2 regions of the Glaciimonas sp. PCH181 genome follow, and region 1 is predicted to be linked to the other one. Evidence: riboswitches for the same ligand, from Rfam matches in the RefSeq annotation. Region 1 holds a riboswitch; the other holds the start of a gene.

The links. Region 1 has a riboswitch for cobalamin ahead of C7W93_RS01645 (TonB-dependent receptor domain-containing protein). Riboswitches for the same ligand answer to the same signal wherever they lie in the genome.
Region 2: another riboswitch for cobalamin. It lies ahead of C7W93_RS19385 (CbtB domain-containing protein); the one in region 1 lies ahead of C7W93_RS01645 (TonB-dependent receptor domain-containing protein).

What each region holds. Positions count from the first base shown of each region.
Region 1 is NZ_PYFP01000001.1:380,558-385,137, forward strand. Features, by position in the region: gene C7W93_RS01635 (adenosylcobinamide-GDP ribazoletransferase) at 1-579, shown strand, start outside; gene C7W93_RS01640 (histidine phosphatase family protein) at 580-1,161, shown strand; cobalamin riboswitch at 1,222-1,433, shown strand; gene C7W93_RS01645 (TonB-dependent receptor domain-containing protein) at 1,552-3,471, shown strand; gene C7W93_RS01650 (iron ABC transporter permease) at 3,991-4,580, shown strand, end outside.
Region 2 is NZ_PYFP01000002.1:1,364,595-1,369,174, reverse strand. Features, by position in the region: gene C7W93_RS19400 (cobaltochelatase subunit CobN) at 1-1,363, opposite strand, end outside; gene C7W93_RS19395 (ferredoxin) at 1,356-1,694, opposite strand; gene C7W93_RS19390 (CbtA family protein) at 1,868-2,683, opposite strand; gene C7W93_RS19385 (CbtB domain-containing protein) at 2,697-2,894, opposite strand; cobalamin riboswitch at 3,111-3,333, opposite strand; gene C7W93_RS19380 (helix-turn-helix domain-containing protein) at 4,180-4,580, opposite strand, start outside.

The DNA.
Region 1 (4,580 bases):
GCAATCCTGTTATCCATTATTGGCGGTATTTATCTGACCGGCGCGTTTCATGAGGATGGCTTCGCCGACGTTTGCGATGGTTTTGGCGGTGGCTATACCGCCGCACGCATTCTTGACATCATGAAAGATTCGCGGGTTGGTGCTTATGGTGTCATTGGCATAGCGCTGATGTTGGGTTTGAAGTATACGGTACTTAGCCAACTGTCATTCTGGTCTGTGATTGCCGCTTTGTTGATTGCCCATCCTGTATCGCGCCTGATGGCCAGCGCGTTGATTTGGCGGTTGTCCTATGTCAAAGCGGAAGGCAAAGCCAAACCGCTGGCAGAGAAAATGTCTGGTGGCGAGTTTGCTATTTCGGCTGGCGTTGCGGCATTGCCGTTGCTGGCAAGCGGTTTATCCGGTTGGGTATCGTGGACCGGCATTGCGGCCGGATTGCTACTCAGCACTCTGACAACATTGTGGTTGGCGCGCTTCTTTGTCAAGCGCATTGGCGGCTACACCGGCGATTGTCTGGGCGCTGTGCAGCAGATGGCAGAGGTAACTTTTTATCTCGGCCTGTTAGCTGTCGTGGCGCATTAAATGCAACTGCATTTGATCCGTCATCCCAAGCCGGACGTTGCCGCCGATACCTGCTATGGCAATACCGATCTGACGGTATCCGCACAAGAAAATACCCGTGTCTTACAGCAATTAATACAGACGTTACCGACGCCAACACTGCTATTTTCCAGTCCTCTCCAACGCTGCGCCGTTTTTGCGCATAGCCTGGCAGAGGAGTGTGGCTGGGCATCGCCGGTCATTGATCAGCGCCTGGCTGAATTGGATTTCGGTGTATGGGAAATGCAGCCGTGGGACGCTATTCCCCGCACAGAAATTGATGCCTGGGCCAATGCGCCTATCGATTATCAACCCGGCGGCGGTGAAAGTGTCATGCAGATGGCCGCCCGCGTCAGTGCGTTTTATCTGGATGTGTTGCGTGGTGATTTCGGCAATCATCATGACGACAACATCATCGTGATTTGTCACGCAGGGACTATTCGGCTCTTATTAGCCTGTCAGGGTTGCGCTGCCGATACGTTAGTTCTGGCGGACGTTGCACGTCTGGCGGCCAGCAAGCCCCACGCGATTGCTTATGGCGGCGTAATTTCATTCTCTTGTTGAGAAGTGTTGTAACCAGGTCTACAAATGCAGTCGCTGATTGCTGTTCAGACCGATGAATACTAAAATGCCGGTGCTTTTGGTGCTCGCGAACACGTCTGTGTGCGCAGTTAAACGGGAAACACGCTAAACGTGTGCTGCCCCCGCAACGGTAATCAAGCGTCACGGTCTGTGTATCGTGGCAAGCTGCTTCTGACACCACTGTGCTGTTGCATGGGAAGGTAAAGCAGTTGGACTTGTAAGCCCGGATACCGGCCAGAGCAGGTGGAAATACTGCGCACTGAAATGGCGTGATCGAACATCGCGATGTTATGCGCCCTTCTATAAACCAGTATTTCTTTTGAATCCAGCCCGCGGGGAGGCAGGCTGGTAGCTGTTCACATTAAAATTATCATGACCTCAACTATTCGACGGACGCATCCGCGTACCCGTGCTGCTGCTATTTCCAAGGCGAACACACCGCTGCGCCTTTCTACTCTGGCGATCTCTACTTGCTTTATCTCTGCTTTTGCAGCGCCCAGTTTTGCGCAATCGACGCAGGATAAAGCGCTCGATCCAGTGTTGGTAACGGCGACCCGTACCGCACAAAAAGCTAGCGACGTACTCAGCGATAACGTGGTTATTTCGGCTGAAGAGATTGCGCAATCGGGCCAGACTTCTTTGGTGCAGCTATTACAAAAACAACGCGGCATTGAGATCACCAGCAATGGCGGTCCGGGCACGTCGGCCTCTGTTTTCATGCGCGGCTCGGCAAATAATCAGAATATTGTGCTGATCGATGGCGTGCGCGTCGGTTCGTCGACTACGGGCGGTGCTACCTGGTCCAGTATTCCTTTATCGCAAATTGATCACATCGAAATCGTCTATGGTCCGCTGAGCAGTTTGTATGGTGCGGATGCGATTGGCGGCGTGATTCAGATTTTTACCAAGAAGGGTAGCGGCGCACCGCGTATTTCAGCTTCTGGTGGTTATGGCAGTTACGGCACGCGCACGATGGATGCGAATGTTTCTGGCGCGACTGATGGTGATCATCGGTTTAGCTATGCCATCGGTGCTGCGCATGAAAGTTCGGATGGGTTTTCGGCGACTAAACCGGGTGCATTTGGCTATAACCCTGATAAAGATGGCTATACAAAGGACAGCACTAGCGGGCAGTTTGGGCTGGAACTGGCAAAGGGACATGAGATTGGTTTTACCTTTTTGCAGAGCCGTTTGAATGCGCAGTATGACAATGGTCCGGGCTACGATACGCGCACGGTGCAAAATTTGGATAATCTGGCCGCTTATTCTAAGAACCAGTTTTTGCCGTGGTGGAATAGCACTATTCAGCTATCGCAAACCAAGGATAAAGGCGTCAATATTTCTAGTAATTTGCCTGCCGGTACGACGTTGATTACGACTACGCAGAATAATTTGAGCTGGCAGAATGATTTGTCGCTTGGGCCTGATGTGCTGCAGTTATTGGCTGAGCGTCGGGAGGAAGAGGTTAATGCGAGTGGTGTGTCGGGGGACAGGACAACTAATTCGATTGCTGCTTCGTATCAACTTAAGCGTGGTGCGCATTTAGCGACTTTTAGTCTGCGTAACGACAACAATTCAGCGTTTGGTAATCACGTTACCGGTAGTCTTGGTTATGGCTATAAGTTGAATAAGGATTGGCGTGTGAATGCCAGTTATGGGACTAGTTTCCGTGCACCGACGTTTAATGAGCTGTATTACCCTGGCTATGGCGTTGCATCGAATAAGCCGGAAAAAGGTAAAAATGCGGAAATTGGGACGGTTTATGATGATGGCACTTCGACGTTAAATGCGACGTATTATCGTAATAAAATTACTGACCTGATTGTTTTTGCGCCGGTTTGTCCGGTTGAGGTGAGTACGCATCAGTATGGTTGTGCGTATAACGTTGATAAGGCGACGCTTGAAGGGGTTTCTTTGGGTGGCAGTACTAAGTTTGGGAATTGGGCGTTGCGTGGGTCGGTGGATCTGCAGAATCCGCAGGACGATACTACGGGGAAGATGTTGACGCGACGTGCGCGGCAGCATGGGACTGTTGGATTGGATTATGGGTTTGGGGCGGTGAAAGCGGGCGCTGAGGTTGTGGTGTCTGGTAAGCGCTATGACAATACGACTAATACGGTTATTTTGGGTGGGTATAGTTTGCTTAATCTGTATGCGAGTTATGATTTTGCGGCTAGTTGGGCGTTGTTTGGGCGGTGGAATAATGTGCTGAATAAGGATTATGAGTTGGCGCGGAATTATGCTACTGCTGGGTCTAGTTTGTTTGTTGGGGTTAGGTACGGGTTTCAGTGATTTTTGGCGATATTGCTGTTGATCGCAATATCGCTGGAGTTTATCTGGAATGGTTGGGGTGGGGCGGTGGTTTGGAGGGTTTGTGCTTCGTGGTTAGATTGTCGGGGGGTAACCCGACAGCTAGTCACTTTTTCTTGCTTCAGCCAGGCGCCCCCGCAGAAAACGCAACCAAAAAGAAGGCGACCGCAAAGACGCCGCCCTTCGGGTCCCCACATTTTTTAGCCATCCCTTGGGTCGAGAAACCAACTCGCTGCGCTCAAACATGTTTTCCGCCTATTTCCGAGTGACAGCTAAAAAATCGGCAGCGCCCCATGACGGGGTAGGTCAACTTCAACAGCAGCTTCAACAGCGACCGCAGCTGCCAGTTCAAAAACAACCGCAACGTCAAGGGTGGCTGCGCCTGAGTTCAAGAACCTCTTCAACTGTGGCTGCGCCTTTACTTCAAGAACAACTTCTGTGGCAGCTGTAATGTGTTCTGCAGTTTTAATAATTATTCTTTTTAGTGATTGATTTTCGTTGATGAAAAATTCCCCGGTTGGTTCTGTGCAGATGCGTGCTTCGGCGGATGGGCGGCGTGCTGTTGGGGTATTGGGCGGGTTGGGGGTGTTGGCGGTGTTGAGTATTGTTTTTGCTTGTGCTGTCGGGTCTGTGGCTTTGTCTGGTTCTGATCTTTTTGGGGCGTTGGGTGAGGTGTTGCGTGGGTTGGTGAAGGTTGTGCCTAAGACGATGGCGGGTACTTTGTTGGAGTTGCGGTTGGAGCGGGCGTTGGCTGGCTTTGTGGCGGGGGCGATGTTGGCGTTGGCGGGGGTGATGATGCAGGCTTTGTTGCGTAATCCTTTGGCTGATCCTTATGTGTTGGGCGTTTCTGGTGGTGCTTCTGTTGGGGCGTTGTCGGCGATGCTTTTTTTTAGTGCTACGTGGATGGTGGATGTTGCTGCTTTTGCAGGGGCGATTGCGGTGGCGTTGTTGTTGTTTGGATTGGCTTATCGGGATTTGCGGGGTGGGATTTCTGATGGGAATGCGCCGTTGTTGTTGCTGACCGGGGTGATTGTGGCTTCAGGGTGTGGGGCTTTGGTGACATTGATGTTGTCTATTGCGCCGGATAATCG
Region 2 (4,580 bases), on a different contig from region 1:
TGCGTAACTGTTCTACAGTGAGATAAGTATTGTCATAGGCGCAGCGGTCGATCAGGTCATGAATCAGTGCGGTGCCGGTGGCGGGCAAGTCGCCGGTTTTGTAGCCTCTGGCTTGCATCGCTTGCAGAATCGTCATCAACGATTCCGGTGCATCCAGACCGACCGCATTGCCGATTTGTGCGGCTTTACTGTTGGCATTGGTAAAGATAAACGCCACGCGTTTTTTGGCGTTTGGGGTATGTTTCAGACGGGCAAAACGTTGCGCCAATCCGGCGACGCGGGCCACCCGATCCGCGACCGGGGCGTATTCCATCATCCCGGCGGTAGCGTTGGCGGCTTTGGTTTTGAACGAGACTGGCACCGTGATGATGCGACCGTCGAACTCTGGCAATACCACGTCCATGGCCGCGTCCAGCGGGTTCATGCCGCGTGCTGATTGCTGCCATTGATCTTGCGTCATGCCGCTAGTGATGGCTTGCAAGACCGGCACATTTAATTGTTCCAGTACGGACACCGACCAGCCAGCGGGCGTTGGGCCGCCGGGCGTGATTTCACCCATGGCGAAGGCGGTGGTATTGATCATGACGTCGATCACGACGTTATTGTTATCCGTAAAATAGCGCAGCGCTGTTGGCAGCGTATTGTTGGCGTCAGCCCCTGCTCGCAGGGACGCAGTGAAGACCGGCAAAACATTCATGCCGCGCTGCTCTAACGCGTCGATCACTGCGTCTATAAAACGGGTATTGCCGCTCATCCAATGGGCACGATAAAAGACGATGCCGACGCCAGGACGTGCGGCTTTGTTCTGCGCGGCATGCTCTGCCAGCCAATCGGCGGTGGTTGCGCCTTGCGCCAGATCGGGATGATAAATGCCGTGCTGCGGTAATGGTTGCGCGGGCAAATAGCCAAATCCGGTCAGCATTAAATGATCGGATAAATAACGCAGCAATTGCGCCAGATTGACGCTGCCGCCTGCATGAAAATAGGCCAAGACTTGCTCGGCTACGGCGGAGGATACCGTCGATACTGCGGCCAGTTCCGGGTCCGGTTCGCCGGTGCCGCTGATGGCGATCAACGAGATGCCCTGCTCACGCGCATGGCGCAGCAGTTCGCTAAAGCCCGGTACGTTACCTAATCGCCCCAACACACGCAGAATAATGATGCGGGTGGTTGCCAGATCGCCGCTTAGTAATGCCGCAATCTGACGGTCGTTTTCCAGCGTTTGCAGATTGATGCCGGTGACCGCTGCAAAATCCTCCGGCAATTGACTGATCGCGTTGTGCAGCACGGTCAGATCATTGGCGGTATGGGTCAACAGTGCTATTGCCGATTGTTGCGTTTTCTTTGTGTGCTGATCAGACATTGGTTTCTTCCTCTGGGGCGACATCGCCGCTGCCCAGCCGGTGGAAAACCAAATCCGTAACTTCACGCCCATGTTCCAGATGTTCGGTGACGATGCGTTCGATCGCATCCGCATCTTCGCAGCGATACCAAATGCCCTCGGGATACACCAGCGCCAGCGGACCTTGATTTTTGCAGGCGACCATGCAATGCGTGCGCGTACGCTTGACACGCAATTCTGGGCGCGCATCGATGGCCGCGCCAAGAATCCCGAACATGGCTTCGGCACGCACGCCGTCTTCGGTACAACGGGGGCCGGTGCACATGAAAATGTGTCGGTTATGGGTTCTCATAGGCTTTTTTCTTCGCGGCGGGCGCTTGCTGCTGCGATATTTCAGTGATGCTAAACATTAGTAGCGATAAAGCGGAATGATGCAAAAACGGACATAACCGCCAAGAATAAGGCGAGCACGGTGGATACTTACGTCACCGGCTCGCCTGACTTTGGCGTATTGCAATAGCGGTTCTAGCGATTAGCCGAGGCTAATTTTTTAGTCAGATAGCCGAACGCGCCGCCCAACGCCAGCCAAAAGATGCCGTTGGCAATCGTTGTGGCCACAATAAATGCCCGCGCCAACTCCGCCGGAGCCGCACCGCCATGCATCTGCGGTTCGGGCGCGCCGATGATATGGGGTAACACCAGTAGCAAAACGGCAAGCACTTTTAATCCCCAATGACGACCAAATACCAGCAGCGCCAGCGCCGTAGCGGTGCACGTCGCGGTGCTGATCCACCAGATTTGGCGATCCAGCAACGGTGCGGCTTGTGTACCGGGGACTTCCGGCGCAAGGCCGAGCGCAGGTGCTACAAAGAAGACGACATAGCCAGCAAGGCCCCACAATAAGCCCTCACGCCAGCCGCTGACGCCACCACGTAGCAAGATCGCTGCACCCAGCAACAAGCCGAAACCGACTGCCATCGTCACGTTTGCCATGACGGTGTAAAAGGTGCGTTCTGCACCGTTGGCGGGTTCCCACTCCGGTGCGTCGTGGTGATGTTCTTCGGCGGGCATTGCGTGGGCGTGCCCGGCCATTTCTGGCATGGCGGCGCTGGTGGACATCGCTGACATTGCTCTGGTGGCCGGTTTCGCTAAGGCAGCTTGCGCGGCAGCTTCTTCGTAGACTTCGGCTTGGGCGATGATCTGTGTTACTTGTATTTTTTGTACGACAGTGAGTACTAACCCAGCGAATAAACCCGCCAACAACACCGCTGACAAAAACCGCTTAAAACCTAGTTTTGGCAGCCATAGATTGCCTATGGAAATAGCGTTTATATCACTCATATCGCGCTATCGCTTAATGACAAGGAAAGCCAGCCGAATGACGGCCATCATGCGCAGCGTTGTGCAGCGTCATATTGTGCGAAAAACCCATTGCATAGACCAGAATCAGACCGACGACGGCGCTGCAAACGGCGGGAAGAACGCGGTCTTTCCAAGTGGCGGGGGCAGCGACTGCAGCGTGATCGAGCAGACCGGTGGAGGAGGCAGACATGATTTCCTTTGATTAAACTTTAACAACAATATGACTGGTATCGCAGAACGCGAGAATGCAGCGCGAACAGCGGCCAGCAACGTATAAAGGCGGCAAATCGCAGTGTGTTCGGCGGCAAAAAAGGGAGGAGAAATAAAGACGGGTGTGCGGCAAGGGGCCGATAGTCATTACAGCGGGCGCACCTGGGGCAATCCATCTGAATCGCCCGCCGCGACACAAACTGCAAAAACTTCAGGCCGGTATCCGGGCTTACGCGTTGAAATCTGTGAAAGATTTCCAAAGTTAGCGCCTTCCCATGCATTGCACAGTGACGTACTGCAAACTTTTTACGCGTTTACCGTTGCGGGGGCAGCGTCGGAATACTGTTAAAACATGCACCGACTTCCCGTTTAATTTTACGCACGACTGTGCGCAAAACACCTAAAGCTAATATTACTGGCGGAGTATAGTTTGCGGCATATTAAGTTGCAAGCCGAAGCGTGATTGCGTTGGTAGTTTTCTGCAGAATTACGTTTGACGAGACAGCAAAAAATGGCGCATTTCAGGGGTGCGCCAGGGAGTGGGACGCATCGAAATTCCGCACAATTGTCAACCAAACCGCGTCGACAAATAAGGCGTCTTTATCAGACTTACCCTCCACTAATCAACTATCCTACAAATCCAAAACTGCGGTGTTGAGGCATGGCCTTGCAATAACGCCTGCGCGACGGATGCATCTTGTGCCAGCTTATTGTCAAATTCCCCTGGCGAAAGTGAGAAACTCATGACCTTCTCTGCAACACCTATTTCTTGGAGGGCCGCGCAACTGTAATTTACATAATTCCCGGGTGCCGCAAAAACAAAAGCGGATAAGCATAAACATAACGCTAAGCATATTTTTTCATTTGGGTCTCTGATTCATTACAGTGAATGAATACACAATTAAACCTCATTTGTTTAAATATATCGGGAAAATGGCATATTCTTAAATCGTTAAAAATTTTATGATACGAAATAGTAATATTTGATTATATGAAGTCCTTGAATTATTTCAATACTGAAATAAATTTAAATTTGTGTTTAAAAATTGATAGCCGTATATAAGTAATCTCCTTATATCGGTCATAAACTTTTATAAGTATTCGTCCGATCTAAGTAATATCCCAGTATTGGAAATAGTCTGGCATAAGTATTATTCCTATATTGGCCGCTTCAAACGTAAAAACCGGACGAAAAAAACCGCCAAAAGCTTCCTTAATTAAAGGGCATGGCGGTTAATGGAACCAAAAAAACAGTAAAGATTACGTTATAAAGTGGCCATCGCGGCCTTTATAAAATCGTTAAATCGGGCATTATCGACGTTTCTATCTTCCGAAAATCGGGCATATAAAATCAGGATCAAACTGGCTTTCTTATCGGGCTTCAAAGTCAAATGCTGGTCTTCAAGAAATGCCTCCATGCCAGCCAGAACTTGCCTTAATTGCGGCCAGTCGATCACAGAATAAGGTGCAAGATTCGGACTATTTTTTATGCTCGGAACAGACACTGTATTAGCTGCGTAAATCCCGCTTGTGCCCTCCTGATTTGCCTTGGGATGCGCATGCATATTTTCATGCACGCTGCGATAATTTTGCTGAGTGCCTAAAGCTAAACGTTCTGATGAATGGCTGCCGTCCGAAACGATGATGGTACGTAGCGCGATTTCCT